Regions from separate parts of the Glycomyces sp. NPDC049804 genome, predicted to be linked through region 1. Evidence: riboswitches for the same ligand, from Rfam matches in the RefSeq annotation. Region 1 holds a riboswitch; the other holds the start of a gene.
The links. A riboswitch is a leader RNA that binds a small molecule or an ion and turns the genes downstream of it on or off. The one in region 1 is predicted to bind thiamine pyrophosphate.

Region 1 (14,720 bases):
CTGGGCGGGCGCCGCCGCGCGACCGAGAGCCCGCTGCGCCGCGGCGCCACCGCCTTCGCGTTCCTCGCCCCGGCCCTGATCATCCTGGGCGCGTTCACCGTCTGGCCGATGCTCTCGGCCCTGCGGCTGTCCTTCACGGACGCCAGCGGCTTCGGCGAGCCCGAGTTCGTGGGCCTGGAGAACTACATCGGCGTCTTCACCGACCCCGACATCCTCAACGCCGTCACGAACACCGCGCTCTACACCGTGCTGTTCACCCCGCTCGCGGTCGTCGCCGCGCTCGGGCTGGCGCTGCTGCTCAACAACCCGCGCCTGCCCTTCCGCGGCTTCTTCCGCACCGCCCTGTTCGTGCCGTTCGTGGTCTCGTTCTCCGTGGCGGCCTTCGCCTGGAGCTACCTCGTGGACCCGCAGGTGGGGCTCCTCAACTACTGGCTGCGCGGGTTCGGCATCCAGATCGGCAACGTCCTCGAGGACCCGACCCTGGCCATGCCGATGGTCGTGCTCGTCGCCGTCTGGAAGCTCTTCGGCTTCTACTTCGTGATCTTCCTGGCGGGCCTGCAGGACATCCCGCCCTCGATCTACGAGGCCGCCCGCATGGACGGCGCCGGCGCCTTCTCGCGCCTGCGCAACGTCACCCTCCCGCTGCTGTCCAACACGATGGCGTTCGTGCTCATCTTCGCGATGATCGCCGCCCTCCAGGCCTTCGACCAGATCTACGTCATGACCGGCGGCGGCCCCTACGGCAGCACGCAGACCCTCGTCATGGAGATCTACGAGTCCGGTTTCCGCAAGCTCGACATCGGCTTCGCGTCAGCGCTGTCCTATGTGCTGCTCGCGGCGACGCTCGTGCTGAGCCTCGTGCAGTTCGTGTTCTTCGGCCGCAAAGAAAAGGACCTGGCATGAGCACCGCCCGCCGCTCCCTGCGCGACCTCAAGCCCTCCACTGTGCTCGCGACGCTCGCGTTCGTCGGCGTCACCGCCGTCGTGCTGCTGCCGATCGCGATCATCGTGCTCACCGCGTTCAAACCCGCGGCCGAGGTCAACGCCTACCCGCCGAGCCTGCTCCCGGACGACTGGACGCTCGCGAACCTCCAGACGGTCACCTCCGAGCTGCCGTTCGCGCGGCTCGTGGGCAACAGCTTCGTCTTCGCCGGCGGTGTCACGCTCTTCGCGCTCGTCTTCGACTCGCTCGCCGCGTACGCCTTGGCGCGCTTGGACTTCACCGGCCGGAAGGTCCTCCTCGTCGCCATCATCGCGACGCTGATGATCCCCTTCCAGGCCACGCTGATCCCGCTCTACCAGCTCGTGGCCGACCTCGGCTGGGTCAACACGTACACCGGGCTCATCGCGCCGCGCGCCGCCGACGCCTTCGGGATCTTCTTCCTGCGCCAGTTCTTCCTCGCGCTCCCCCGCGACATCGACCAGGCCGCGCGCATCGACGGCGCGGGGGAGTTCCGGATCTTCCGCTCCGTGGTGCTCCCCAACGCCGTCCCCGCCCTGCTCACCCTGGGGCTCTTCACCTTCGTCAACAACTGGAACGACCTGCTGTGGCCGCTGGTGTTCACCACCGACGCCGAGATGGGCACGATCACCTCCGGCCTGACGCAGCTCACCGGGCCCAGCGGCATCGTGCCCCACGGCGTGATGATGGCCGGCTCGCTCATCGCGATCCTCCCGCTCGTCATCGCGTTCCTCTTCATCCAGCGGCGCTTCATCGAGAACATCGCAACGACAGGACTCAAATGACCGGTTCACCCACTGGGCCCCTCGGCGACGCTCGCGGCGCCGCACAATGGCACAGCGACGGCGGCTTCCACTTCGCCGTAGGTGTCGAGGACACCTTCGTGCCCCAAGCCGGACCGGGCGAGCGGCCGATCGACGAGTACGAGCTCACCGAGCACTACGGGCGGTGGCACGACGACCTCGGCCTCGCCGTCGAGGCCGGCGCCGAACTGGTGCGCTGGGGGGTCCCCTGGCACCGCGTCCAGCCCGAACCCGGCCGCTGGGACTGGTCCTGGGTCGACCGCGTCATGGACCGGTACGCCGAACTGCACCTGCGGCCCATTGTGGACCTCATGCACTACGGCACGCCACTGTGGCTCGAGAACCAGTTCGCCAACCCCGACTACCCGAAGCTCGTCGCCGAATACTCAGCGGCCGTCGCGGAACGCTACGCGCACCTCGGCGTCGCCGACTACACGCCGGTCAACGAGCCCATGATCCACGCCCTGTTCTCCGGCGAATACGCCTACTGGCCCCCCTACCTCTCAGGGCCGCAGGGACTCACGACCATGGCCGGGCAGCTCGCGCGCGGCTTCGTGCTCGCCCAGCGCGCCATGGCCGACGTCCTCGGCGACCGCGCCGTCTTCGTCCACGTCGACGCCGGCATGCGCTACGTCGGCGACATCGACGCCCCCGAGCACCGCGACCACGCCGCCCGCCTCAAAGAGCAGGTCTTCCTCGTCGAAGACCTCGTCACCGGCCGCGTCGGCGCCGACCATCCACTTGCGCCCCACCTGCGCGCCAACGGGTTCGGCGACGACGACTTCGCGTGGTTCACCGAAGCGCCCGTGCACCCGGACGTCATGGGCGTCAACTACTACCCGCGACACTCCACCGAGGTCTTCGAAGCCGGGGTCTTCCACGGCGGCGGCTTCCGCGACCCCCGCCCGACCCGCGACGACGGCGTCGCCGGCATGAACGAGCTCATCCGCGAGGCCCACGCCCGGTACGGGGCGCCCGTGATGCTCACCGAGACGTGCGTGACCGGCTCGGTCAAAGAACGCATCGACTGGCTCGACGAATCCGTTGCGGCCCTGCACGACCTGCGCGCCGCCGGCGTCCCGGTCATCGGATACACGTGGTGGCCCCTGTTCGACATGTACGAGTGGACCTACCGCCATTCCGAGCTGCCGCGCGAGGCGCACCGGCTCACCATGGGGCTGTGGCGGCTCGAGGAGACCGCGACCGGCCTCGAGCGGGTCCGCACCGAGATCGTCGACCGCTTCCGGCGCCACGCGCTCGGCGGGTGACCGGCCCGGCGGGCCGGACGGACGGTGTCCACTTCCTGACACCGCACTTGCGAGGGCCGCTCGCGATGACGTAGCGTAGCGGCCGCAAACGAATAACCACCCACGGGAGTCCGATGCATCGGGCTGAGAGGGGACTGAGTAGTCCCGACCGTCGAACCTGATCCAGATCATGCTGGCGCAGGGAGAAGGAGCTATGCGCGCTACTCGTCTACCCCGGCTTCACGTCATCACCGACACCCGCGAGACCTTCGCGCCGCTCGCCGCCGTCGAGGCGGCACTGGCGGCCGGGGCGAAGCTCGTCCAGGTGCGTCCCGAGGACCACTACACCGACCGGGCCGCGTTCGACCTCGCCACCGCGATCGCCGCGCTCTGCGCCCAGTACGGCGCGTGGTGCCTGGTCAACGATCGCGTACACATCGCCGAAGCGATCGGCGCCGACGGCGTCCACCTCGGCGCGGACGACCTCCCTATCGACGCCGCCCGCCGCATCCTCCCCGCCGCCTCCATCATCGGCGGCACCGCCCGCGACCCCGAGTCGGCGCGCGCGGCCCGCCGCGCCGGGGCGACGTATCTCGGCGTCGGCCCGGTCTGGGGCACGACGACCAAGACCGGTCTGCCGCAACCGATCGGGCTCGAAGGCCTGGCCGCGGTGTGCGAGGCGGTCGACCTGCCGGTGATCGCGATCGGCGGCATCACGGCCGAACGGGCGAAGCGGTGCCGCGAGGCCGGAGCTCATGGCGTGGCGGTCGTCGGCGCGGTGTCGGGTGCCGCGGACCCGCAGGAGGCCACGGCGGAACTCCTTGCAGCCGTGGGGGAGAGCGCGACAACCTCTCGCGGCCGAAGCGACGCTGCCGGGGAACCGGACCGCCACGGCCCGGTCACAGGCGAGCGGCGTGCCCAGGGCGCCTTCGCGACCGGCACGCAGCCGAACACCGCGAGCCGGGCGCACGATCGGCTCAAAGGCTCGATCTCGCCCGATGCCGGCTCCCCGCGAGGGGCGGGCGAAGCCTGATGCGCATCGCCATCGTCGGCGCCGGCTCGATCGGGCTCGCCGTCGCGTGGCGGGCCGCCCAGTCCGGCGCCGAGGTCGTCGTGTACGACCCCGACCCTGGCTCGGGTGCCTCGCGCGTGGCCGCGGGCATGATCGCGCCCGTCACCGAATCCCACTACGGCGAGGAAGCCCTCGGCCCGTTCATGGCCGCCTCGGCCGACGCCTGGCCCGGCTTCGCGCGCGAACTCGAAGCGGCCTCCGGCCTCGATGTCGGTTTCCGCGACGTGCCGACGCTCGTGGTCGGCGTCGAGGACGGCGACCGCGCCGAAGTCGACCGCCAGACCGAGCTCTACCGCTTCACCGCAAGGAACGTCGAACCGCTCACCGCGCGCGCCGCCCGCAAGGTCGAGCCGCTGCTCAGCCACAGGGTGCGCGGCGGCGTGCTCGCGCCGGAGGACCGCGCGGTCGATCCGCGGGCAGTGCATGACGCACTGCTGATCGCGGCCCAGCGCGCCGGCGTCGAACTGCGGGCCGAGTCGGTTGGAGACCTCGTCGCGCTCGACGCCGACCAAGTGGTCATCGCGGCCGGATGCGGGTCGGCGAACTTCTCCGGTGCAGGCGCGAGTGCTCTTGCGGGCACCGAACCCGGTGACACAGGTACCCCCGGGCGAGGCACTCGCGTGAGCGGCGCTGAGCTCGAGTCGCGCGCCGCGATCGCGAGCGGCGCCTTCTCCGAAGCAGGCGGCGAGCACTCGAGAACCGCGGAGCGCAGCGACCGCGGAACCGTCGCTGAGGCGCGCGGCCGGAACCCGGTGGCTGCTGCGGCGCGCGTCGGCGGTTCCGGCGATCCCGATATCGGGTGGTCGCTGCCTGTGCGGCCGGTGCGCGGGGCCGTGTTGCGGCTGCGGGCGGTCGGCGGCCAGCCGCTGCCGCGGACTACCGTGCGCGGCTTCGTGAAAGGCCACCCGATCTACATCGTGACCCGCGAGAGCGGGGAGGTCGTGGTGGGCGCGTCGAGCGACGAGCGCGGGTTCGACCGGCGCACCGGCACCGCCGGTGTCGTGCACGATCTGCTGCGGCGGGCGATCGAGCTCGTGCCCGAGATCGCGGAATACCACCTCGACGAAGTGAGCGTCGGATTCCGGCCCGGCACCCCTGACAACCTGCCGCTCATCGGCCGCCTTGACGCCCGCACGATCGCCGCGACCGGCCACTACCGCAACGGCATCGCACTGATCCCGGCCACGGCCAGCGCGGTCGCCGCACTGCTCGCCGGGGATGAGCAAGCGGTCCCGGCGGCCTTCGACCCGCGGCGGTTCGAGGGCGGGGGCCGTCCCTCAGGGTCGCGATTCGCGAGCGCCCCCGAATCCAGGATGGCAGAAGGGTCCGACACCGTCGGGGCATCCGGCCCTGAGCATGGCAGCGGCGAGGACGCGCCGATTCCGTTGGAGGGCGCGGGCCGGCCCTCCGGGTCGCGATTGGCGAGCGCCCCCGATTCCATGGTGCCCGAGGGGTCTGACACCGCCGAGGCTCGCGAGCCCGGGTCGGACCGTGGCCTGGCTGCGCGGTTCGAGGGCGTGCGCCGGCCGTCTGGGTCGCGATTGGCGAGCGCCCCCGATTCCATGGTGCCTTCGGGGTCTGACACGGCCGGGGCTCCGGGGTCCGGGTCGGGCAGTGACCTGTCCGCGCGGTTCGAGGGCGCGGGTCGTCCCTCTGGGTCGCGATTGGCGAGCGCCCCTGAATCCATGGTGCCCGCGAGGTCTGACACTGCCGGGGGCTCCAGGCTCGAGCGCGGGCTCGCAGTGACCGATGACATTTCCACTCAGGAGGCCGACTCATGAGCATCGAAGTCAATGGCGAAGCGCGCGAAGGCATCGCCACCATCACTGACGCCGTTGCGGCCGTCACCAGCGCGCGGCGCGGCATTGCCGTCGCCCTGAACGGGGAAGTCGTGCCGCGGTCGGAATGGGACCGGCCGCTCGCCGACGGAGACGCCGTCGAAGTGCTCACCGCGACTCAAGGAGGCTGACATGGACCAGCGCATCACATCCGACGCCGATCTGAAGATCGCCGACAAGACCTTCACCTCGCGCCTCATCCTCGGCACCGGCGGCGCCGCCAATCACGCGCAACTCGCCGAGGCGATCACCGCCTCCGGGACCGAGCTCGTCACCGTCGCGCTCCGCCGAGTCGACCCCGCGGCCACGGGCTCCATTCTGGATGTCATCGAGCAGTGCGGCGTCGAGCTCCTCCCCAACACAGCCGGATGCTTCACCGCCGAACAAGCCGTGCGCACCGCCAAACTCGCCCGCGAGGCCTTCGGCACGAACTGGATCAAACTCGAGGTGATCGGTGACGAGGACACCCTCCTCCCCGACTCCGTCGAACTCCTCGACGCCGCCGAGACCCTTGTCGCCGACGGCTTCACCGTCCTCCCGTACACCAGCGACGACCCCGTGCTCGCCCGCCGCCTCGAAGACGCCGGATGCGCCGCGGTCATGCCCCTCGCCGCGCCCATCGGCACCGGCCTCGGCGTGCGCAACCCGCACAACCTCGCGCTGATCTGCGAACACGCCGACGTCCCGGTCATCTGCGACGCCGGCATCGGCACCGCCTCCGACGCCGCGCTCGCCATGGAGCTCGGCTGCTCGGCCGTGCTCCTCGCCACCGCCGTCACCCGCGCGGCCGACCCCGCGCTCATGGCCGCCGCCATGCGCGACGCCGTGAACGCCGGCCGCGCCGCCCGCCTGGCCGGGCGCATCCCCAAGCGCCACTTGGCGAACGCGTCCTCGAGCTTCGAAGGGATGGCCGACCTGTGAAGCGCCGCCATCCGCAACCGCCGGTCGCCTTGACGATCGCGGGCTCCGACTCGGGCGGCGGCGCCGGCGTCCAGGCCGACCTGCATACCTTCGCCGCCCACGACGTGCACGGCACGAGCGCCGTCACCGCGATCACCGCCCAGAACACCCGCGGCGTCACCGCCGCCGAAGGCGTCTCGCCCGGTCTCGTCCGGGCGCAGCTCGACGCCGTGCTGAGCGACTTCTCGGTGGCCGCGGTGAAGACCGGGATGCTCGGCAGCACCGAGATGCTCGCCCTCGTCGCCGAATACGGCCAGGCCGACCGGCTCCCGAACCTCGTGGTCGACCCGGTCATGGTCACCAGCAGCGGCGACCCGCTCTACGACGGCGACCCCGCCGCCTACCTCGGCGAGCTCGGGCCGCTCGCGACCGTCCTGACGCCCAACCTGATCGAGGCCCGGCAACTGCTCGGCCGGGAGGTCGAGGACCTCGCGGACATGCGCGAGGCGGCGCGGGCGCTGGCGACCTTCGGGCCGCGTGCGGTCCTCGTCAAGGGCGGCCATCTCGAGGCGGTCGCCTCGGGGGAGGCGGCGGCAGTGGTCGACGTGCTGTGGTGCGACGGCCACATGGTCGACCTGCGGATGCCGCGGGTCGAGACGCGCAACAGCCACGGCACCGGCTGCACGCTGGCGGCCGCGATCGCGGCCCGGCTCGCGCTGGAGCACCCGCTGGTGCAGGCGATCGGCGGCGCGAAGGCGTATGTGGCCGATGCGCTGCAGGCCGCCGCCGACTGGCGGCTCGGCTCCGGCCCCGGTCCGATCGACCACCATCACGCCCGCAAGCACACGGTCCTGTGAGCGGGGGCCGCATGGGTCGGTGCTCGCGATCGGTGGCCTCGCGTGCAGGCGCTGGTGCCGGAGCCGGTGCCGATGCGCGGCGGCCGCCGCGCATCGGGCGTCGTTGCGGGGCGGGCTCCCGCTCTGGCTCCGATGCCGCCGCGAGCGGGTTCGTCGTGAGTCGGGGTCGCGTTCGCGATCGCCCCGAATCCGATGGTGCCCGCGGGGTCTGACAGTTTTCGCGCCGCCGGATCGGCCGGCCGGCGCTTGCGTCGCCGGTCTCGCCGGTGGGCGCGTTCTCCGCGCTCCCGGCTCGACCGGCGGGCGCGTGCACGGTTTCGAGAGTTCTCAGGAGACAGCATGAACGCCAGAAGCAAGGTCTACGTCGAAGGGCCGCGGCCCGACATCCAGGTGCCGTTCACTCAGGTCGAGCTGAGCGGCGGCGAGGAGCCGATCCGGCTCTACGACACCTCCGGCCCCGGCTCCGACCCCGAGGTCGGGCTGCCGAAGCTGCGCGAGGTGTGGATCGCCGAGCGCCGCGACGCCGCGACCAGCAGGATCGAGCACGGCGGCGCCGAGCTCGACTGCCCCACCCAGCTGCACTACGCCAAGCAGGGCATCGTCACCCCCGAGATGGCGTACGTCGCCGTCCGCGAGGGCCTCGACGCCGAGTTCGTGCGCGCCGAGATCGCCGCGGGCCGCGCGATCCTGCCCGCGAACGTCAACCACCCCGAGACCGAGCCGATGATCATCGGCAAGAACTTCCTCACCAAGATCAACGCGAACATCGGCACCTCCGCGGTCTCCGACTCCGTCGCCGCCGAGGTCGAGAAGCTCACCTGGGCCACCAAGTGGGGCGCGGACACCGTGATGGACCTCTCCACCGGCAAGCACATCCACGAGACCCGCGAGCACATCATGCGGAACTCCCCGGTCCCGATCGGCACCGTCCCGCTCTACCAGGCCCTCGAGAAGGTCAACGGCGACCCGGTGAAGCTCACCTGGGAGGTCTACCGCGACACCATCATCGAGCAGGCCGAGCAGGGCGTCGACTACATGACGGTCCACGCCGGGGTCCTCCTGCGCTACGTCCCGCTCGCCGCCCAGCGCGTCACCGGCATCGTCTCGCGCGGCGGCTCGATCATGGCCGCCTGGTGCCTGGCCCACCACGAGGAGAACTTCCTCTACACGCACTACCGCGAGCTGTGCGAGATCTTCGCGAAGTACGACATCGCCTTCTCCCTCGGCGACGGCCTGCGCCCCGGCTCGATCGCCGACGCCAACGACGAGGCCCAGTTCGCCGAGCTCCGCACCCTCGGTGAGCTCACCCACATCGCGTGGGAGTACGACGTCCAGGTCATGGTCGAGGGCCCCGGCCACGTCCCGATGCACAAGATCAAGGAGAACGTCGACCTCCAGCAGGAGATCTGCGGCGAGGCTCCGTTCTACACGCTCGGCCCGCTCACCACCGACGTCGCGCCCGCCTACGACCACATCACCTCCGCGATCGGCGCGGCCATGATCGGCTGGTTCGGCACCGCGATGCTCTGCTACGTCACCCCCAAGGAGCACCTGGGGCTGCCGAACCGGGAGGACGTCAAGGACGGCGTGATCGCCTACAAGATCGCCGCGCACGCCGCCGACCTGGCCAAAGGCCACCCGAAGGCCCAGGAATGGGACGACGCGCTCTCCAAGGCCCGCTTCGAGTTCCGCTGGCAGGACCAGTTCAACCTCTCGCTCGACCCCGACAGGGCCCGCGAGTACCACGACGAGACCCTGCCCGCCGAGCCCGCGAAGACCGCGCACTTCTGCTCGATGTGCGGCCCGAAGTTCTGCTCGATGAAGATCAGCCAGGAGCTGAAGGAGTACGCGGCGAAGGGCATGGCCGAGAAGAGCGACGAGTTCGCCGCCCAGGGCAACCGCGTGTACCTGCCGCTCGCCGCCGCCGACGGATCGTGACCCTGTTTCCCGCAGGATCCATGATCCGGCGGGCGCGCCGCGCGCTGTAGCCGAGGTCACGGCGGCCGCCTTCAGGGCGGCCGCCACCACCACGTAGACTAGGCAGCTGTTGTTCGAGTGCATCCGCGCGAGGCCCCTCCGGGCCGCACCGCCGAAGCACTGTCCAACGAATCCCACACCGGCCGCGCAGCGGCGGGTGCGCCGCTTCAGGCTGAGTCGATTTACGGCTCGCAAGCTTCGCCGAGGCCGGGGATTCAGGCGGTCCCGCCCTCAGCTGCGGGATTCGTTCCACACCGACAACGAAAGCTAGGTAAACCTGTGCGCACGTACAGCCCTAAGCCGGGTGACATTGACCCGCAGTGGCTCGTGATCGACGCGACCGACGTGGTGTTGGGCCGGCTCGCGACGCACGCTGCCGATCTGCTCCGAGGCAAGCACAAGCCGACCTTCGCGCCGAACGCGGACACCGGTGACTACGTCATCATCGTGAACGCCGAGAAGGTCGTCCTGACCCGGAACAAGCTCCAGACCAAGAAGGCCTACCGCCACTCCGGCTTCCCGGGCGGTCTCAAGGAGAAGTCGTACGCCGACTTCATGGAGAAGGCCCCCCACAAGGTCGTCGAGAAGGCCGTCTTCGGCATGCTGCCGAAGAACAAGCTCGGCCGCGCCGTGTCCAAGAAGCTGAAGGTCTACGCGGGCCCCGGCCACCCGCACACCGCCCAGCAGCCGAAGCCGTACGAGATCAAGAAGATCGCGCAGTAGGCGCGGGCGGAACAGGAGCATCCACATGAGTGACGAGATCCAGGCCACCGAGGCCACCGAAGCCGCCGAGGTCGTCGAGACCGAGGCCCCCGAGGCCGTCGAGGCCCCCGTCGAGATCCCCGAGGTCCCCGCCGACGTCGCCGCCGCGCCGTCCGTGCCGAGCATCCCGGTGGTCCCCGCCGACCGCGCGATCCAGACCGTGGGCCGCCGCAAGCGCGCCATCGCCCGCGTCCGCCTGGTCGCCGGCACCGGCAAGTACGTCGTCAACGGCAAGACCCTCGAGGACTACTTCCCGAGCAAGGTCCACCAGCAGACCGTGGCCGAGCCCTTCGTGACCGTCGAGGCCGGCGACAACTTCGACGTCCTGGTGAACATCCACGGCGGCGGCGCCACCGGCCAGGCCGGCGCGCTCCGCCTCGGCATCGCCCGGGCCCTGGTCGAGATCGACCCGAACACCCGCCCGGCCCTCAAGGCCGCCGGGTTCCTGACCCGCGACGCCCGCGAGAAGGAATCGAAGAAGTACGGCCTCAAGAAGGCCCGCAAGGCACCGCAGTACTCGAAGCGCTAGCGCGCCCGCCCCGGCCGCAGGGCGGCCCGCCATCCGCGGGTTTGCACGGCCGGGGGAACACGCTAGTCTGCACAAGCGACGGGGCTGCCGAGGAGGACATCCTCGGCGGCCCCCGTTTTTTTATGCCACAACGATGGGAAGCCACACTGTGTCACGACTGTTCGGCACCGACGGCGTACGGGGGCGGGCGAACGCCGACCTCACGCCCGACCTGGCACTCCGCCTCAACATCGCGGCCGCGCGCGTCCTCGGCGCCACCGACCGCCGCGCCGTCGCCGTCATCGGCCGCGACCCCCGCGCCTCCGGCGAGATGCTCGCCGCAGCCAGCGCCGCCGGGCTCGCCGCGGCGGGCGTGAAAGTCATCGACCTGGGCATCCTTCCCACGCCCGCGGTCGCGCACCTGACGGCCCTGACCGGCGCCGACTTCGGCGTCATGGTCTCGGCCTCGCACAATCCCATGCCGGACAACGGCATCAAGTTCTTCGCGGCCGGCGGCCGCAAGCTCCCCGACGAGGTCGAGGACGCCATCGAGGCGGCCATGGGCGACCCCGCGCCGCTGCCGCAAGGCGACGGCGTGGGCCGCATCGTCCGCTCGGTCGACCCCGTCGAGTCGTATATCGAGCACCTGGTCGCGGCCGTGCCGCACCCGCTGAACGGCCTGAAGGTCGTGCTCGACCCCGCGAACGGCGCCGCCACCGGCGCGGCCCCCGAGGCCCTGCGCCGGGCGGGCGCCGAAGTCGTCCTCATCAATGCGGACCCCGACGGGCTCAACATCAACGAGAACTGCGGGTCGACGCACATGGACGGCCTGCGCGCGGCCGTCGTCGAGCACGGCGCGCACGCCGGCATCGCGCTCGACGGCGACGCCGACCGCTGCCTCGCGGTCGACGCGGACGGCAACGACGTCGACGGCGACGCGATCATGGCGATCCTGGCGATCGCCATGCGCGAGGCCGGGCAGCTGCGCGGCGACACGCTCGTCACCACCGTCATGAGCAACCTCGGCCTGCACCAGGCCATGGGCACGGCCGGGATCAAGCTCGAGGTCACCGGGGTCGGCGACCGGTACGTGCTCGAGCGCCTCGCGGAAGGCGGGTACTCGCTCGGCGGCGAGCAGTCGGGGCACATCATCGTCTCCGACCACGCCACCACCGGCGACGGGACGCTCACCGCGATCCTGCTGCTGGCGCGGATGGCCGCCACGGGCAGGTCCCTCGCCGACCTCGCCTCGGTGTTCACCCCCGCGCCGCAGGTGCTCGTGAACGTGCGGGTGACGGACAAGTCCGTGATCGACCATGCCGACGTGCGCAGCGCGGTCGCGCTGTGGCAGTCGAAGCTCGGCGCCGACGGCCGGGTTCTGTTGCGCCCCTCCGGTACCGAGCCGCTGGTGCGCGTCATGGTCGAGGCCTCCGAGGAGCCGGTGGCGCAGACCGTCGCGGCCGAGCTCGTTGCGGTCGTCGAGCACGCGATGGGCTGATTCCGACCATATTTCTGAGCAGCGGGAGGGCACTCGAGCGGTGCCCTCCCGCTGGCATAGATGCACTAAGCTCACGCTCTATGAGCAACCCAATCGTCTGGATCCTGATCCTCCTGTTGCTGATCGGCCTGATCCTGGTCTTCATCGCCATCGGCGGTCGCAACAAACTGGTGCGGATGCGCAACATCACCCAGGAGTCTTGGGCGCAGATCGATGTCGAGCTCCAGCGCCGGTACGACCTGCTGGACAACCTGATGTACGTCGTGCAGCAGGCCGCGGGCTCCGAGAACGCCACGCTGCGGCAGGTCGCCGAGGCGCGCGCCATGGCCATGCAGACCCGGCAGGACCCGAACGCCGGCCACGCCCAGCAGGGCCAGGCCGAAGGCCAGCTCGGGAACGCCATCCGCGGCGTGATCCACATGCAGGAGGCCTACCCCGCCCTGCAGACCAACCAGAACTTCCTCCAGCTCCAGCAGGAGATCACCGAGACCGAGAACCGCATCGCGGCCCCGCGCCGGTTCTACAACGCGAACGTGCGCGAGTACAACACCGCACTGCAGGTCTTCCCCGGTTCGATCTCCGCGAAGATGGGCGGGTTCAAGCCCGAGGAGTACTTCGAGCTCGACAACCCGGCCGCCCGCACGGCTCCGAAGATGCGCGACATGGGCCAGCCCGCCTACATGCAGCAGCCCCCGGCCCAGCAGCAGATGCCGCCGCAGCCCGCGCCCGGCCAGATGCCGTACGGCCAGCCGCAGCAGGTCGGCTACCAGCAGCAGCCCCAGCCCGGCTACGGGCAGCCCGCCCCGCAGCCCGGCTACGGGCAGCAGCCCCCGCCCGGTTACGGCGCCCCGCAGCCCGGCCACGGCCAGCCCGCGCCGCAGCCCGGCTACCCGCAGCAGCCCCAGCAGCCGCAGCAGCCCGGTTACGGCCAGCCGCCCTACGGCCGCTAGCCCGCGGTCCGGTCCCCCGCTCTCGGCGACGCTTGCGAGCCGTAAGCTAGCCAGCCCGTAAGAAGGAATCACCCCAGTGAACGAGACACTGCTCGCCTCGAGCAGCAGTAGCGACATGCCCTGGTGGGCTTGGGTACTGTGCCTCGTCGTGGTCGGCGTCGGCGCGTACTTCGCCTGGCGCGCACGGCAGAAGAAGATCGCGATGTACCGGGCCTGGGCGGCCCAGTACGGCTTCCACTACGAGCCCGGCGACAACTCGGTGACCGGCCTCTCGACCGAGGCGCCGTTCAACGAGGGCCACTCCCGCAAGGGCATCGACGTCTTCCGCGGCATGTACAAGAACGTGCACATCGTGTTCTTCCAGTACCGGTACACGACCGGCCACGGCAAGGAGTCGCAGACGCACAACCACCAGGTGGTCGCGATCGGCCTGCCCACGGCGCGGCCGCTGCTGGACATCGGCCAGGAGAACTTCCTGACCAAGCGCTTCGCGAAGGACATCGACTTCGAGAACCAGGCGTTCAACGACTTCTTCCGGATCAAGTCCCCGAACCGGCGGTTCGCGTACGACGTGATCCACGCCCGCACCATGGAGTGGATGCTGCAGGACCAGCGCGCCCGCTCCTACCCGTGGCGCTTCGAGGGGCCGTGGCTCATGACCTTCCGGTCGGGCGCGCTCAAGCTCGAAGAGGTCTTCTTCTACGCGGACTTCCTCATCGACGTCCTCGCCCAGGTGCCCCGGCACGTCTGGTCGAACAACTAGCAGCCCCGGGGGCCGCGTCGCACGACGCGGCCCTTTCCCGTCGGCACCGCAAGGAGGGCGCCATGTCGACCGCGGCCGCGGTGTTCGGCACGATCCTCTTCCCGACGCTGTGCCTCGCCGTGCCCGGCGGGATCGTGGCGCTGGTGATCGTGCTCGGCCGCCGGGCCCGACAGCGCCGCATCGCACAGTGCGCGGCCTGGGCGGCCCACCACCGCTTCCAGTACTGGCCGGAGGACCCGTCGGCACTGGGCATCACGCGGCGGCCGCCGTTCGCCGCGGGGCATTCGCACCGGGCGCTCGACGTCTTCCGGGGCACGTTCAAAGGGCGGCACCTGCATTTCTTCCACTACCGGTTCAAGACCGGCAGCGGCAAGGAGGAGCGGACGCACGACTACCAGCTCGTGGCGATCGACCTCCCGGCCTTGCGGCCGGTGCTCGACGTGAGCCACGAGAACTTCCTGACCCGCCGGTTCGACAAGGACATCGCCTTCGAGAACCAGGCGTTCAACGACAAGTTCAAGATCGCGTCCCCCAGCCCTCGGTTCGCCTACGACGTGATCCACCCGCGCACTATGGAGTGGATGC
Region 2 (14,720 bases), on a different contig from region 1:
CGGATCGCGCCGCCCGTTCCCAGGGCTAACGCTTTCCACGTAGGTGAAATCGGTTCGGCTCATCGCCAGGGTTCCCTTTCCAGTATGCGATCGGCCCGGTCGGCGCAGGGCCGACCGGACTTCCGGCCCGACCGCCGAGCTGCCGCGCGTCTGCGCGGCCGCCTCGTCTCGGTTCGGCGATGCGGGCCCGCTCATTGTCCGCCATGGCGCGGACGCGTCTACCCCGCCCGGGTCTGCCGTCCCAAACAGCAGGCCGCCCGGGTAGATACCGTTTTCTATCTTAAGGGCGCCAGGTGAGGTGTCAATACCCGGGAGACGTTCATGTTCCCGAAGTGAACACGTTTCGGGGCTTGTTCGAAGGAAGAGTGTCGGGACCCCGAGCTATTTTTGTGCCAGGGGTCCCTTAAGGGGGATTTATCGCGATAAAGCGTGATTCGATGCTATTCGACCGGTTTCAGCATCGAAGAGAACACCACCGTGTCCGCCGGGTAGTGCTCCTCCGCGTACGCCTCCAGCTCGGGTGTGACCAGGAGCGCATCGATGATCGCGACGCCGTTCTGGTCGTCGGCCCAGCCGCCGTAGACGTACCGCGGGAATGCCGCCGTGATCTCGTCGGCGATCGCCTGCAGCTCGGCCGCGTCCAAGTCCTCGGCCGGGTCGCCGATCTCCGGCTCCTGGTACTGCAGCTCCGGGTAGTCCGCCATGTCGATCTCCGCCGTCGACACCGGGTCCTCGGTGAGCACGAACGACTTCCCGTCGAACGTCCCCGTCACCAGGTACGAACCCCACCGCACCCCCTCGGCCTCCTCGTGCTCGACCGCGTCCCAGTCCCAGCCCGTCACCGGCAGCCCGCCGCACTGCGGCGGGTACGACTCCGCCACCGCGCCGCACAGCTCCGCCGCGTCCCGCTCGACCCCCTGGAGCACCGTCAGCGCCCCCCGGTAGACCACCGCGTCGGGCGGCGTCGGCTCGCCCGACTGCTGGTCCGACTGCGAACCGACGTCCGAACCGGTCCCGTCCGCACCCGCGTCGCCCTCGCCCTGACCGCACGCCGCCAGCACCAGCAGCGCGGCGAGCGGAATGAACCGCTGCAAAACCTTGTGTCCCATCATGTCCTTTCGACGCCGCCCACCCCGAAGGGGTTCCCGCCGAGCCCCGGGCAAAGCGGAAACCCGCGAGCTTCAGGAGACGACCGGTGGGAAGACGCGGTCGGTAAAACACAGTCGAATAACGGATAACCGAAACCCGGCCCCGATGCTAGGTTGAGCGCGGCGCCACCAGCGCCCCCCGGCAGGAGCGCCCGCCCACCAAAGCCGCCCGCCAGCCCCACCATGAGGAGCCGCCCCCCGTGAGCGACAAATTCCACCCCCGCGCCGCCATCGCCATCGGCATCACCGTCCTGTGCTGGGCCTCGGCCTTCGTCTCCATCCGCGACGCCGGCCGCCACCTCGACCCCGGCCCCCTGACCCTCGGCCGCGCCGGCGTCGCCGCCGTCGTCCTCCTCGCCGTCTGGGCCCTCCGCCGCGAAGGCCTCCCCAAACGCGCCGCCTGGCCCGGCATCCTCACCGCCGGCGTCCTCTGGTTCGGCCTCTACATGGTCGCCCTCAACTGGGGCGAGCAGCTCGTCGACGCCGGCACCGCCGCGCTCATCGTCAACATCGGGCCGATCCTCATCGCCCTGCTCGGCGGCTGGCTCCTCAAAGAAGGCTTCCCGCCCCGCCTCTTCCTCGGCATCGCCGTCTCCTTCGCGGGCGTCGCCGTCGTCAGCCTCTCCATGTCACGCGACGGCGCCTCCTCGGTCCTCGGCGTCCTCCTGTGCCTCGTCTCCGCGATCACCTACGCCGTCAGCGTCGTCGTCCAGAAACCCACCCTGAAGCACTGCACCTCGCTCCAGTTCACCGCCTTCGGCAACGCCGTCGCCGCGGTCCTGTGCCTGCCCTTCGCCCCGCTCCTGTTCTCCCAGTTGGGATCGGCCCCGGCCTCGGCCACGCTCCACGTGCTCTACCTCGGCCTGTTCCCGACCGCGCTGGCATTCCTCACCTGGGGCTACGCCCTGCGCTTCACCACCGCGGGCAAGCTCGGCGCCACGACCTACGTCGTCCCGGCGATCGTGGTCGGACTCTCGTGGCTGTTCCTCTCCGAGATCCCGACCTGGCTGACCCTCGGCGGCGGCGCGCTGGCGCTCGTCGGCGTGGCGATCTCGCGCTCGCGCGGCAAGGCGTCGGACACGGCTCCGAAGCCGCCGGTCGAGGCGACCGACACCGCGGCCCCGGCGGCGAAGGCCTAACGCCTCCGAGCGCTCCGCGAGGCGGTCGAGGCGGGCCTTCCAGTCGGCCTTGGCGGCCGCGACCTCCTCGGCGGAGCCGAGCTTGGCGATCTCGACCTGCACGGCGGTCTTGGCCTCGGCCTTCGCGGTGAGGTTCGCCAGGACGCGGCTGCCGTCCGAGGCGTCGAACCGCACCGACTTCGGCGGGGACGCGCTGCGCTGGGTCAGCGTGAGGTCGTCGAGCCAGCCGGCCTGCGCGACCGGGTCCGCCAGCTGTTCGAACACGGCCGCTATCGAGGCGGACACGGTCTTGGAGGCGTTGGCGCTGAACGTCCCGTCGGGGCGCTCGCCCGGTTCGCGCAGGCCGCGCTCCTGCTCGTAGCCGACGGTGATGGACTGCGCCCACCAGCCGTCGACCTCGAACTCGCTCACCAGCATCCGCGCGATCGCGGTGTGGTCGAGCTCGGCCGCGCCGCGCTCGTCGAGGAGGGCCAGCCAGGTTCGCCAGTCCGCTCCGGTCCCCTCGATGAGGGCCTGGTCGGACATGGTCTGGCGGCGCGGCGACGTCGGTGCACCCATGGCTCCAGCGTAGGGGAGGACTGCGGCGCGGGCGCCGCAGTCCCGCGAGAATCGCGGCCCGGCGCCGGGTCCCGCTCCCACCGTCGCGTCACTTTTCACCATCTCTGGCGGTTTACGACGTGATTCGTATTGTTCGGGCGTTACCGTTCCTCGACGATCCCGATCGGAACGGAGTCCGCATGATCCCTGCCCGCCTCGCGGCCGCGGCCCTCGCCGCCACCGCCGCATTCGCCCTCCTGCCCGCCGCCGCGGCCCACGCCGAGTTCGACCCCGTCCGCTATGTCGCGCTGGGGGACTCGTACTCTTCGGGCACCGGCACGGGCGACTACTTCGACCCGGCTTGCCGCCGCTCGGCCAAGGCCTACCCGCAGCTGCTCGCGGACGGGCTCAACGCCGAGTTCACGTTCGAGGCATGCTCGGGCGCGAGGACCGCGGACCTCCTCTCGACGCAGCTCGGCTCGCTCGACGCGGAGACCGACATCGTCACGGTCACGATCGGCGGCAACGACATCGGATGGGCCGAGGCCGTCAAGGCCTGCCTCACGCCGCTCGCGGACTGCACTGACGAGATCGAGGACTCCGAACGGCTCGTCCAGCTCCACCTGCCCGGGCTCCTCGACGGCGCGTACGGCGCGATCGCGAACCGCGCGCCGAACGCGGACGTCTACGTGCTGGGCTACCCGCGCCTGTTCAACGGCGCGAGCGCCTGCGGCGCGCTCAGGCAGCCGAGCGTCACCGAGCAGCTGCTCATGAACGAGGCCGCCGATCGCCTCGCCGGGGTCATCCGGAACAAGGCCGAGGAGCACGACTTCACCTATGTGGACGTGCGCCGCGCCTTCGAAGGGCATGCCGTCTGCGACGACGTCGCCTACCTCAACGGCCTGGCCTACCCGCCGTCCGAGTCCTACCATCCGAACGCGATGGGCCACCAGAACGGCTACTACCCGGCGGTCGCCCGCGCGATCCTCTAAAAAGGCATGTCGGCGGGGCGGCGCGACCGCCCCGCCGACCGGTTGCGACACTTGCGATCATGGCCTGATATAGAACGAGATATGTAAAGTTCCCGATTTGTGATGGTGAAGGGGTTCCCTTCAAGTTACTGGCGAGTTCACAATGAGCGGCAAGTCAACGACGACTCGCAAAGGAACTCCCCATGCACCGACTTCCCCGGGCGGTCCTCACCGCCGCCGCGACCCTCGCCCTCCTCGCCGCCCCCGCCGCGGCCCAAGCGCAGGAACCCGTCGACTACGTCGCCCTCGGCGACTCCTACTCGTCGGGCTCGGGCGCCGGCCCCTACACCGACGCCGCCTGCCAGCGCTCGACCAAGGCCCACCCCTCGCTCCTCGCCGGGGAGCTCGGGGCCGAGCTGACCTTCGTCGCCTGCGGCGGCGCGACCACCGACGACGTGCTCGCCGGGCAGGTCCAGGCGCTCGACGCCGGGACCGACCTGGTGACGATCGGCATCGGCGGCAACGACATCGGCTGGACCGAGGCGATCACGGCGTGCATCACCCCGTTCCAGAACTGCCACCCGGCGATCGAGGAGGCCGAGCGCAAGGCCACTGAGGAGCTGCCGGCGAAGCTCGACGCGGTGTACACCGAGATCGAGACCCGCGCGCCCGACGCGGAGGTGCTCGTGACGGGGTACCCGCGGCTGTTCGCGGCGCGGAACACCTGCGACGCGTTCGGTTCGATCAGCGTCGCGGAGCAGCAGCGCATGAACGCGGGCGCGGACCTGCTCTCGGCGGTGATCCAGGAGGCGGCCGCCGCGCACGGGTTCGCCTATGTGGACGTGCGCGACGAGTTCACCGGGCACGAGGTGTGCTCGGCGGCGCCGTGGCTGCACGGCTTCACGGTGACGGACGTGCCGTACCACCCGAAGGCGTCGGGCCACAGCGGCGGCTACCTGCCGGCGCTGCTCGGCGCGCTCTAGCGGCTCGCACACGGGTCCGGCGGACATCGCCGGACCCGTTGCGCGCGTGGGAGGCGGTCGGTCAGACCCAGTACGTCAGGTAGAGGTCCCAGCCGGCTTCCTGCTGCTCGCAGTAGTAGCCGTCGGCGTTGCCGCTGCCGACTGTCGTCTTGCCGACCGAGTGGCACTCCGCCTTCGTCGTGTAGGTGTCGTGGTAGACCGGGTAGCCGTCAGCGGCCGCGGCGGCGGGCGCCGCGCCCGCGGCGAGCGCCAGGCCCGCGAACGCGGCTGCCGTGATGGTGCGAATCTTCATGTGCGCCTGCTTCCTTGATAGGAGTCCTCCACTGCTGCACCCGATGTTCGACCATCACGGCCCGAATGTCCAGATCCCTTGCGGCCCTGAGTCCTCCAGTGGTGCTCAGGCCTGCAGTGCGAGCACGAGCGGGTACACCGCGGCCGCCCCGGCCTCGCGCAGCCGCATCGCCGCCACGGTCATCGACCAGCCGCTGTCGCGGAGGTCGTCGACGAGGAGCACGCTCGAGGCCGGCACGGGGAAGTCCACCGTGAACGCGTGCAGCACCTGCTGGAGCCGCTGGGCGCTGTTGGCGCGGTGCATGCCCGCGCCGGTGTCCGAGGCGCGGCCGAGCGCGCCCAGGTACTCCATGCGGCCGAGGCGCGCGATGCGCTCGGCGAGCCCGTCGACCAGCCGCGGGCGCGAGAGCGAGCCCATCGAGACGACCGCGGTGGGCCGGTCGGCCCAGTCCCAGGACGCCAGCACCTGCACCACCGCTTTGAACACGTCCTCGGGGACCTCCCGGTCCGCGCCGTCGGCCAGGAGTTCGCGCAGCGGGCCGCCCCAGCCGATGTCGGAGAGCCGCGCGAGCGCCCGGCCCGGCTCGGCGCCCGACCCGACCGGGATCTTCCCCTTCAGATCGATGCCGATGGCCTGCAATCCGGTGGGCCACATTCGCTTCGGCTCGAACGGCACGCCCGGCTTCGACAGCGCCGCCGCCGCGCCCGCGGCGGCCTCGTCCGAGACGCCCGCCTCGGTGCGGGTGCCGGTGCAGTTGTCGCAGCGGCCGCACGGCGCGGCCTCGGCGTCGTCGAGCTCCCGGCGCAGGAACTCGAGCCGGCATTCGGGCGTGGCCTCGTAGGCGAGCATCCGCCGCTGCTCGTGCTTGCGGGCCGCCTCGACCTTCGCGTACCGCTCGGCGTCGTAGGCCCACGGCTGCCCGGTGGCCTCCCAGCCGCCCTTGACGCGGCGCACCGCGCCGTCCACGTCGAGCACTTTGAGCATCATCTCGAGCCGGGTGCGGCGCAGGTCGACCCGCGTCTCGAGCGCCGCGGTCGACAGCGCCCGGCCCTCGGCGGCGAGCACGTCGAGCGTGCGGCGCACCGCCTCCTCGGACGGGAAGGCGAGCGACCCGAAGTAGTCCCAGATCGCGCGGTCCTCGCTGCCGGGCAGGAGGACCACCTCGGCGCGGTCGCGGGCGCGGCCGGCGCGGCCGATCTGCTGGTAGTACGCGACGGGGGAGGAGGGCGCTCCCAAGTGGACGACGAAGCCGAGGTCGGGCTTGTCGAAGCCCATGCCGAGGGCGCTGGTGGCCACCAGCGCTTTGATGCGGTTGCCGAGCAGTTCCTCCTCGCGCTCAAGGCGTTCGGCGTTCTCGGTGCGGCCGGTGTAGGAGGCGACGGCGTGGCCGCGCGAGGCGAGGTAGTCGCTGACCTCCTCGGCGGCGGCCACGGTGAGCGTGTAGACGATGCCCGAGCCGTCCATGCGGGGCAGCTGCTCGTCGAGCCAGGCGAGGCGGTGGGCGTTGTCGGGCATGTCCGCCACCGAGAGGCGCAGGGACTCGCGGTCGAGGCTGCCGCGCAGGACGAGCGTCGCCGAGTCCTGCTTGTCGAGCTGCTCGGCGATGTCGTCTGAGACGCGGGCGTTCGCGGTGGCGGTGGTGGCAAGGACCGGGACGCTGCCGGGCAGGTCGTCGATGAAGGTGGCGATGCGCCGGTAGTCGGGGCGGAAGTCGTGGCCCCAGTCGGAGATGCAGTGGGCCTCGTCGACGACGAGGAGGCCGCACCCGGCGGCGAGTTTCGGCAGCTGGTAGTCGCGGAAGGCGGGGTTGTTGAGGCGTTCGGGACTGATGAGGAGCACGTCGACGGCGTCCTCGGCGATGGCCTCGGCGATCGCGTCCCAGTCCTCGGGGTTGGCCGAGTTGATGGTGCGGGCGCGCACCCCCGCGCGCTCGGCGGCCTCGATCTGGTTGCGCATGAGCGCGAGCAGCGGCGAGACGATCACGGTGGGGCCGGCGCCGCGGCGGCGCAGGAGCGAGGTGGCCGTGAAGTACACCGCGGACTTGCCGAACCCGGTGCGCTGCACCAGGAGCACGCGGCTGCCGGTGCCGTCGGGCCGCTTCTCGCAGAGGGCCTCGATGGCCCGCCACTGGTCCGGGCGCAGCCGCGCCTGCTCGCCCGCGAGAGCGCGCAGCAGTGTCTCGGCTTCGTCTCTGAGCGTCGCTGTTCCTGCCATAAGGACCGTTGTACCGCACTGGTGTGACGGCCCGCGGCGGCAGTAGGCTCGGGGCGATGGACATTGCGGCACCGATCGAGATCATGTGGAAGTCCGGCGCCTGGACGGCGCTGCCGGTCGCGGCGGAGGAGTCGGGTGGCAGACTGCTCGTCACCGCCGCCGAGGGCAGCGACGCGTGGCGGCACACCGGTTACGGCTTCGTCCACGAGGACGAGCACGCGCTCCTGGAGGGCTGGGACCGCGCCCGCGCGGTCGAAGTGAGCTTCATCGCCTCGTTCGAGGCGCAGTTCGACCAGGCGGGGCTCATGGTCCGCGTCGACGCCGAGCACTGGATCAAGGCCGGGGTCGAGTTCGCCGACGGCGCACCGCAAGTGGGCGCCGTGGTCACGGCGGGCAAGTCGGACTGGTCGGTCGCGCCCGTGCCCGAGTGGGCGGGCCGCGAGGTCACCATCCGCGCCAGCCGCTTCGAGGACGCGGTCGTCATCCGGGCCCGTGTCGAAGACGAGCCCTGGCGGCTCGTCCGCCTCGCCCCCCTCGCCCCCGAGGCCGAAGTGCAGGCGGGACCGTACTGCTGCGCGCCGAGTCGAGCGGGCCTCACGGTCGCGTTCACCTCGTGGCGGCTCACCGAACCGGACGCGGCGCTGCACTGAGGCCGACTCACGTCTTGTGCGAGGCGGCGATGTCATACCCGGCGGGTATTTTTGCGCCAGGGGTCCCTTAGGCCGGAAATATGCTGATTTAGCGGGTTATTTCCAGTCTTCTTCGTCATCGGGTGCCGGCTCGTCCTCGTCGAGTTCGGCGGCGAGGAGCTTGAGGTCGTAGACCGACATGCGCTGGGACTGGTCGGCGCGGCCCTTGGCGGTCACGGTCACGCCGTCGGCGCGGAGGAGGTCGGGCACGTCGCGCCCCGTGCGGCCGTCGGCCCAGCGGAAGCCCTCCGAGACCGTGCCGCCCGCCGTGAGGACCCGGTAGGCCCGGGTGACGTTCCCGTCCCGCATGTAGGCGCCGACCTGCCGCGGGCCCGTGCCGATCAGCTCCGCGAGGTCGCCGTAGGAGGTCCAGGTGCCCTCCGGCAGCGCCTCGACGACCCGCCGCACCCGCTCCCAATCCCGTTCAGTCGTCACCACGGCAATCTACAAGCCCCGCACCGGCGCGCCCGGAGGCGTCCGGCGCCACCAGGCGGGATCGCTTCGGATAACGACCCGTCGCCTGGTGTTAACGTCGAAGTTGACAGGGGAGCCGATGGGCTGAGAGTGCGGAACCGACCGCAGACCCTCACACCTGATCCGGGTAATACCGGCGTAGGAAGTCGTCGCCGCTGTCGCGCAATGCCCGCACCACCCGAAAGGCAAGCCCATGCCCGACAGCCCCGCCCTCGCCGACCCGCGCCGCTGGCGCACCGTCGACATCCTCACCTGCGCCGTCCTCGCCGTCGCCTTCGGCGTCGTCTTCTGGGCCTGGAACTTCGCCTGGGCCGGACTCGAGCCCGCCCTCGCGTTCCTGCCCCCGCTCAAGGGCATCCTGTACGGCGTCTGGCTCATCCCCGCCGTCCTCGCCCCGCTCATCGTCCGCCGCGCCGGCGCCGGACTGCTCACCGAAGGCCTCGCCGCGACCGTCTCCATGCTCCTCGGCTCCTTCTGGGGACTCCTCATCGTCTTCCAGGGCCTCGTGCAGGGCCTCGGCGGCGAACTCGCCTTCGCCGCCGGACGCTACCGCCGCTTCGGCACCCTGACCGCCGTCGCCTCCGGCGCGCTCGCCGCGCTCGGCGCGACCCTCTTCGACGTCATCGCCTACTACCCGACCTTCGACCTGTGGGCCTACAAGGTCCCCTACATCGCGTCCGCCATGGTCTCGGGCGGCATCGTCGCCGGGCTCGGCTCCCAGGCCCTCGTCAAGGCCATGCTGCCCACCGGCGTCCTCGACCGCTTCCCGTCCGGACGCGAACGCCAGCGGGTCTGACGCCGCCATGGTCCCGGTCGAGTTCCGCGGCTTCGCCTGGCGCCACGCCGGACGCCGCGCCCAGGCGGTCGCGGACGTCGACCTCCGCATCGAAGCCGGCGAGCGGGTGCTCCTGCTCGGCCCCTCCGGGTCGGGCAAGTCCACCCTGCTCGCCGCGCTCGCCGGACTCCTCACCGAGGACTCCGGCGAGCAGGACGGCGACGTCCTCGTCGACGGCAAGCCCGCCGCCGAGCAGCAGGGCCGCGTCGGCATCCTCTTCCAGGACCCCGAGACGCAGCTCGTCATGGCCCGCAGCGGCGACGACGTCGCCTTCGGCCTCGAGAACCAGGCCGTGCCCCGCGACCGGATCTGGCCCCGCGTCCGCGAAGCCCTCGCATCCGTGGGCTTCCCCTACGGCCCCGAACGCCCCACCCACGCCCTCTCCGGCGGCGAGCAGCAGCGCCTCGCCCTCGCCGGCGTCCTCGCCCGCAGGCCCGAGCTGATCCTCCTCGACGAGCCCACCGCGAACCTCGACCCCGAAGGCGCGCAAGAGGTCCGCCGAGCCCTGCGGGCCGCCCTCGCCGACACCGAAGCCACCCTCGTCGTCGTCGAGCACCGCGTCGCCGACATCCTCGACCTGGTCGACCGCGTCATCGCCCTCGGACCTGGCGGCGTTCTCATCGCAGACGGGCCCGCCGAGGCCGTCCTCACCCGGCACGGCGACCACCTCGCCGCCCAAGGCGTCTGGGTCCCCGGCGTGCCCCTCCCCACCCGGCCCGCCCCCGCCCCGGGGGACACCGCGCTGCGCGGCGAATCGCTCGCGCTCCTCCACCCCGGCGCCGCCCGGCCCGCCCTCGACGACGTCTCCTTCGAACTGCGCCAAGGCGAACTGCTCGCCGTCACCGGACCCAACGGCTCCGGCAAGTCCACCCTCGCGCTCCTCGCCGGCGGCCTCGCCAAGCCCACGAGCGGCCGCGCCACCGTCCCCGGCGAGACCCGGCCCCTCCACCGGCTCCCCGCCCGCCGCCTCGCCACCCGCGTCGGCTCCGTCTTCCAGGACCCCGAGCACCAGTTCGTCACCGCCACGGTCCGCGACGAACTCGCCTTCGGCCCCCGCCAAGCGGGCTGGCCGAAAGACCGGATCGACGCCCGCGTCGACGAACTCCTCGAACGACTCCGCCTGGCGCCCTTGGCGAACGCCAACCCCCACACCCTCTCCGGCGGCGAGGCCCGCCGCCTCTCCGTCGCCGGTGCCCTCGCCGCCGCGCCCGGCGTGCTCCTGCTCGACGAACCCACCTTCGGCCAGGATCGCCGCACCTGGGGCGAACTCGTCGACCTCACCGCCGACATCCGCGACGAAGGCACCGCGATCCTCGCCGTCACCCACGACCGCGACTTCGCCGCCGCCCTCGCCGGACGCGAACTCGTCCTCACCGCCGGCCGCATCGCCGAGGAGCGCCGACCGTGACCCTCACCCTCGCACCCGTCTGCGACGCCCGCGCCCCCATCGCCCGCGCCAATCCCGTCGCGAAGCTCGCCGCCGCGTTCGCCGTCTCCGTCACCGCGCTCGTCGCCGCCGACTGGCTCACCCCGCTGCTCCTGCTCGCCGCCCTCCTCGCGGTCCTCCCGTTCACCGGCATCCGCCCCGCCGAACTCGCCCGCCGCCTGCGCTGGCTCTGGTTCGCCGCCGCCGCGGTCGTCCTCGTCAACGCCGTCTTCGCCGCCGAGCAGACCGGCCGGATCCTCATCGACTACGGCCCCTTGGAGATCAGCACCGGCGCGCTCCTCGGCGGCACCGCCATCGGACTGCGCGTCTGCGTCGCCGCCACCGCCGGCGTCCTCGGCTTCGCCACCACCGACCCCACCGACCTCGCCGACGCCCTCACCCAGCAGCTCCGCGCCCCCGCCCGGTTCACGATCGGCGCGCTGGCCGCCCTGCGCCTGCTGCCGCTCCTCGCCGCCGAATGGCGGCAGATCACCAGCGCCCGCCGCGCCCGCGGCCTCGAAGGCGGCCGCAACCCCGTGCGACGCGCGCGCCTGTTCGCCTCGACCATGTTCGCGCTGCTCGTCGGCGCGATCCGCCGGGCGGGCCGGCTCGCCGCCGCCATGGACGCGCGGGGATTCGACGCCGGGATCCCGCGGACCCACGCCCGCGAGCAGCGCATGCGACCCGCCGACTGGACGCTCATCGCGCTGGCCGCCGTCGCAGCGGGCGCGGCCGTCGCGGTCAGCGCCGCAGCCGGGGTCTTCACGGTCTGAAGCGCCGCCGACGGACAACACCCTGTCCGTCGGCGGCGCGCCTCACCGGGAGGCGGCGGGGAATGGTCGCCCCGCCCTGGCGAGGGGTCCTACCGCAGGCCCCACGCCCGGATCGTCGTCAGCGCGAACTCCGTTCCGGCCGTGTCGGTCCCGGTGAACCGGGTGGAGACGGACTCGGCGCCCTCGGGGTGGTCGAGGGTGGCGGTGAACGCGGTGCCGTCACCGTCGATCGCGACCTCGGTCCAGGTCGCGCCGTCGTCGTAGGACACCGCGAACGCCAGCTCCTCCACCGCGACCTCGGCGAGCCCGTACCCGGCCACGGCCAGCGCGACCTCTTGCGCCGCAGCCGCATCGGCGGCCCCGTTCGCCACGCCCTCGGCCTCCAGCAGGACCGCCGGCAGCATGACGCCGCTGTCCTCGCCCGGAGCCGAGTCGAAGGTCCAGCTCATCGCGGACTCGGTGGCGTACAGTCCCGTGTCCGTGCCGCGGGACGCCTGCACGTCGAGGGTGTACCGCGCCGATTCGCCCGCGGGCAGGTCGAAACCGAAGCCGGTGAAGAGGTCGGACTCGCCGAGCGCTTCGCCGTCCCGGCTCAGCGTCACCGAACCGGTGTAGCCGGTCCACTGGAGTTCGCCGCCCGCGTACGTCGCCGCCGGGAACACGCCGCCGCTGAGGTTGTCGAACTCCTCGTCGATGTTGAACCGGTCCACGCTCGGCACGCCCGCGGCCAGGGCCGCGCCGCCCACGGTTCGGTCGCTCTCGCCCGCCGGCAGCGCGATCGTGTCCTCCCACATGGAGAAGCCTTCGACGAGGTCGTAGTTCTCGGTGAGGCCGACTTTGAGGTCGCGGGTCCACACCGCCGGTTCGGCCGTGTAGAGCATGGTCCGCTGGGAGGGCGCGGTGAACTCCTCGGCGATGCAGAACAAGGCGCCCTGCTCTTCGGAGAGCTCCGGGTAGTCGCACTGGCGGGCGGGGACGTCGACGCCCCAGCCCTGGTAGTCGGTGTGCTCGATCGCGAGTTCGGCGTCGCTCACGGCGAACTGCGTCGCCGCCGGGTACCCGCTGCCGCCGAAGGCCAGGTGGTAGGTGTACGGGTCCTCGGCGCCGCCGCCGGTGAGTTCGGGTTGGTACAGGAACTCGTACTCGTAGCCGTCGGTCTCGGGTTCGGGCAGCAGGTAGGCGTCGGTGGAGCCGTCGAACCATTCGAACTGGCCCGAGTGCTGGTGCTCGTTCTCGGCGTCGGCCGCGACGACGAATTCGCTCACCTCGGCGTCGGCGCGGTCGACCTCGACGCCGATCGGCTCGGCCGCGGCGGCGTCCACGGAGACCCGGACCGCCTTGGAGCCGACGGTGAACGCGGTGTACCCGAACGTCGCCTCGCCGCGCGCGTCCTCTCCTGCGGCGTTCCAGGCCAGGGTGGAGAGCAGGTAGTCCCCGGCGGGGAGTTCGACCGTGGCGGTGCCGTTCTCGTCGAGGACGATCTCGCCGTAGTCCTCGCTGTCGGCGCTGGCCCACTCGATGAGGGCGTTCTCGGGCGCGTCGCCGGACCGGTCGCGCACGGTCACGGTCACCGTCTGGGTCGCCGCGGCCGCGTCCACGAGCGCGCCGGCCGCATCGCCCGCGGGTGCGAGCGCCTCGTAGGCCCGGCCGTCAAGGCCGTCCAGCTCGGACTCGGTCAGGGCGGCGGCGTCGGCGACGCCGTGTTCGAGGAGCCGCGTGACGTTGTAGCGGCGCGCGTCCTCCTCACCGGACTGGAGGGCCGCGGCCTGGTCGGCGGGGACGACCACGACGTCGCCGGAGCCGTCGCGGGCGGTGCGGCCGATGAAGCCGACGTGCTCGCGGCCTTCAGCCGGGACGATCTCCAGCGCGCCGCCCGCCCACTGCCGCACGGTGTCGCCGGTCGGGAGGGTCACCGACTCGACCGCGAGGGCCGTCTCGGGTGCCGCGCCGGGCTCTGGGGTCGCGTTGGCGAAGGTGGTCGCCGCGGCGGCCGCGCCCGCCGCGAGGGCTGCCGCCGCAGCCGCCGCGACGTAGCGTCGCTTTCTCATGTTCGCTCCTTTTGCAAGGGTTCGACCGGATCGGTTGACCCGTCGTATGCATCGACGCGGCCGCCGGATCGCCCGGTTGCCGATCCGCGAACGTGAGGTTTTGACCGCTTTCTGCATCGGCCGATCGACCTGCACAGCACTGCCCGAACGGATGAAGTTCCTTGGTCAGAAGGGGGACCGGCCGCTTGCACGGTCCATCGCCCGAACGGTGCGCGCCGCAGCGGCCGCGGGTTCCACGGTGGCCCCATGCGATTCACCGAGTCCGGCCACTCCTGCATCCGCCTCGACACCGGCCGGGGCGTCATCGTCGTCGACCCCGGCGTTTTCTCCGACCCGGCGGCCCTCGACGGGGCCGACGCCGTCTTCATCACCCACGAGCACCCCGACCACTGCGACGCCGACGCCGTCCGGGCCCTTCGCCGCGCCCGCCCTGACGTCCCCGTCTACGGGCCGGCCGCCATCGCCTCGGCCCTCGGCGACCTGTCCTTCACCGCCGTCAACGCCGGCGACGCGATCCCGGCGGCGGGCACCGAGGTCAAGGTCTTCGGCGAACGCCACGCCGTCATCCACCCCGACCTCCCGCTCGTGCAGAACGTCGCGTTCTTCGTCGACGGCCTCTACCACCCCGGCGACTCCCTCACCGTCCCCGACCAGCCGGTGCGAACCCTCCTCGTGCCCGTCGCCGCGCCCTGGCTCAAGCTCGCCGAGGCGATCGACTTCGCCCGCGGCATCGACGCTCCCGCCGTCCATCCCGTCCACGACGCCGTCCTCAGCGACATAGGCCGCGCCCTGCCCGGCCGCCTGTTCCCGCTCCTGGTCGGCGACGCTCACCGCCGCATCGAGAACGGCGACACCGCCACCGTCTTAGCACCGTTCCGGGACTGCCCGGGCGCGACCTGGCGTTGCCCTGAACTGTCCGCAAAGTCCGGAATCAAATAGGACTTTCGACCGCAGGCGCGCGGCGGCGCCCCGAGCGCATCACTCGGGACGCCGCCGCGTTTCTCGGGCCCTGGTCTAGTTCCTTGCTCCGGTCAGCGCGTCCGTCCTGCGCGCGCCTCCTCCTCGATGGCGGGCTGCGCGAACTGGGCCTCGTAGAGCCGCGCGTACGCCCCGCCCGAGGCGAGCAGCGCGTCGTGGTCGCCCTGCTCCACGACCCGGCCGTGCTCCATCACCACGATCACGTCGGCGTCG

Region 2: linked by a shared signal. The riboswitch ahead of AB0K52_RS08735 (ECF transporter S component) and the one ahead of thiE (thiamine phosphate synthase) in region 1 are both predicted to bind thiamine pyrophosphate.

What each region holds. Positions count from the first base shown of each region.
Region 1 covers NZ_JBFAMQ010000001.1:252,659-267,378, forward strand. Annotated here, with positions in the region: gene AB0K52_RS01160 (sugar ABC transporter permease) at 1-903, shown strand, start outside; gene AB0K52_RS01165 (carbohydrate ABC transporter permease) at 900-1,745, shown strand; gene AB0K52_RS01170 (family 1 glycosylhydrolase) at 1,742-3,031, shown strand; TPP riboswitch at 3,124-3,234, shown strand; partial or broken gene thiE (thiamine phosphate synthase) at 3,225-3,842, shown strand; gene AB0K52_RS01180 (FAD-dependent oxidoreductase) at 4,043-5,863, shown strand; gene thiS (sulfur carrier protein ThiS) at 5,860-6,051, shown strand; gene AB0K52_RS01190 (thiazole synthase) at 6,053-6,841, shown strand; gene thiD (bifunctional hydroxymethylpyrimidine kinase/phosphomethylpyrimidine kinase) at 6,838-7,677, shown strand; gene thiC (phosphomethylpyrimidine synthase ThiC) at 8,017-9,615, shown strand; gene rplM (50S ribosomal protein L13) at 9,934-10,377, shown strand; gene rpsI (30S ribosomal protein S9) at 10,403-10,945, shown strand; gene glmM (phosphoglucosamine mutase) at 11,094-12,422, shown strand; gene AB0K52_RS01220 (LemA family protein) at 12,503-13,372, shown strand; gene AB0K52_RS01225 (hypothetical protein) at 13,449-14,135, shown strand; gene AB0K52_RS01230 (hypothetical protein) at 14,198-14,720, shown strand, end outside.
Region 2 covers NZ_JBFAMQ010000004.1:379,551-394,270, forward strand. Annotated here, with positions in the region: gene AB0K52_RS08685 (glycoside hydrolase family 2 TIM barrel-domain containing protein) at 1-63, opposite strand, end outside; gene AB0K52_RS08690 (hypothetical protein) at 441-1,109, opposite strand; gene AB0K52_RS08695 (DMT family transporter) at 1,349-2,287, shown strand; gene AB0K52_RS08700 (hypothetical protein) at 2,370-2,648, shown strand; gene AB0K52_RS08705 (SGNH/GDSL hydrolase family protein) at 3,025-3,816, shown strand; gene AB0K52_RS08710 (SGNH/GDSL hydrolase family protein) at 3,999-4,778, shown strand; gene AB0K52_RS08715 (hypothetical protein) at 4,840-5,070, opposite strand; gene AB0K52_RS08720 (DEAD/DEAH box helicase) at 5,176-7,284, opposite strand; gene AB0K52_RS08725 (DUF1349 domain-containing protein) at 7,341-7,934, shown strand; gene AB0K52_RS08730 (MGMT family protein) at 8,031-8,408, opposite strand; TPP riboswitch at 8,507-8,609, shown strand; gene AB0K52_RS08735 (ECF transporter S component) at 8,641-9,243, shown strand; gene AB0K52_RS08740 (ATP-binding cassette domain-containing protein) at 9,251-10,690, shown strand; gene AB0K52_RS08745 (energy-coupling factor transporter transmembrane component T) at 10,687-11,481, shown strand; gene AB0K52_RS08750 (hypothetical protein) at 11,571-13,529, opposite strand; gene AB0K52_RS08755 (MBL fold metallo-hydrolase) at 13,776-14,468, shown strand; gene AB0K52_RS08760 (ABC transporter ATP-binding protein) at 14,561-14,720, opposite strand, start outside.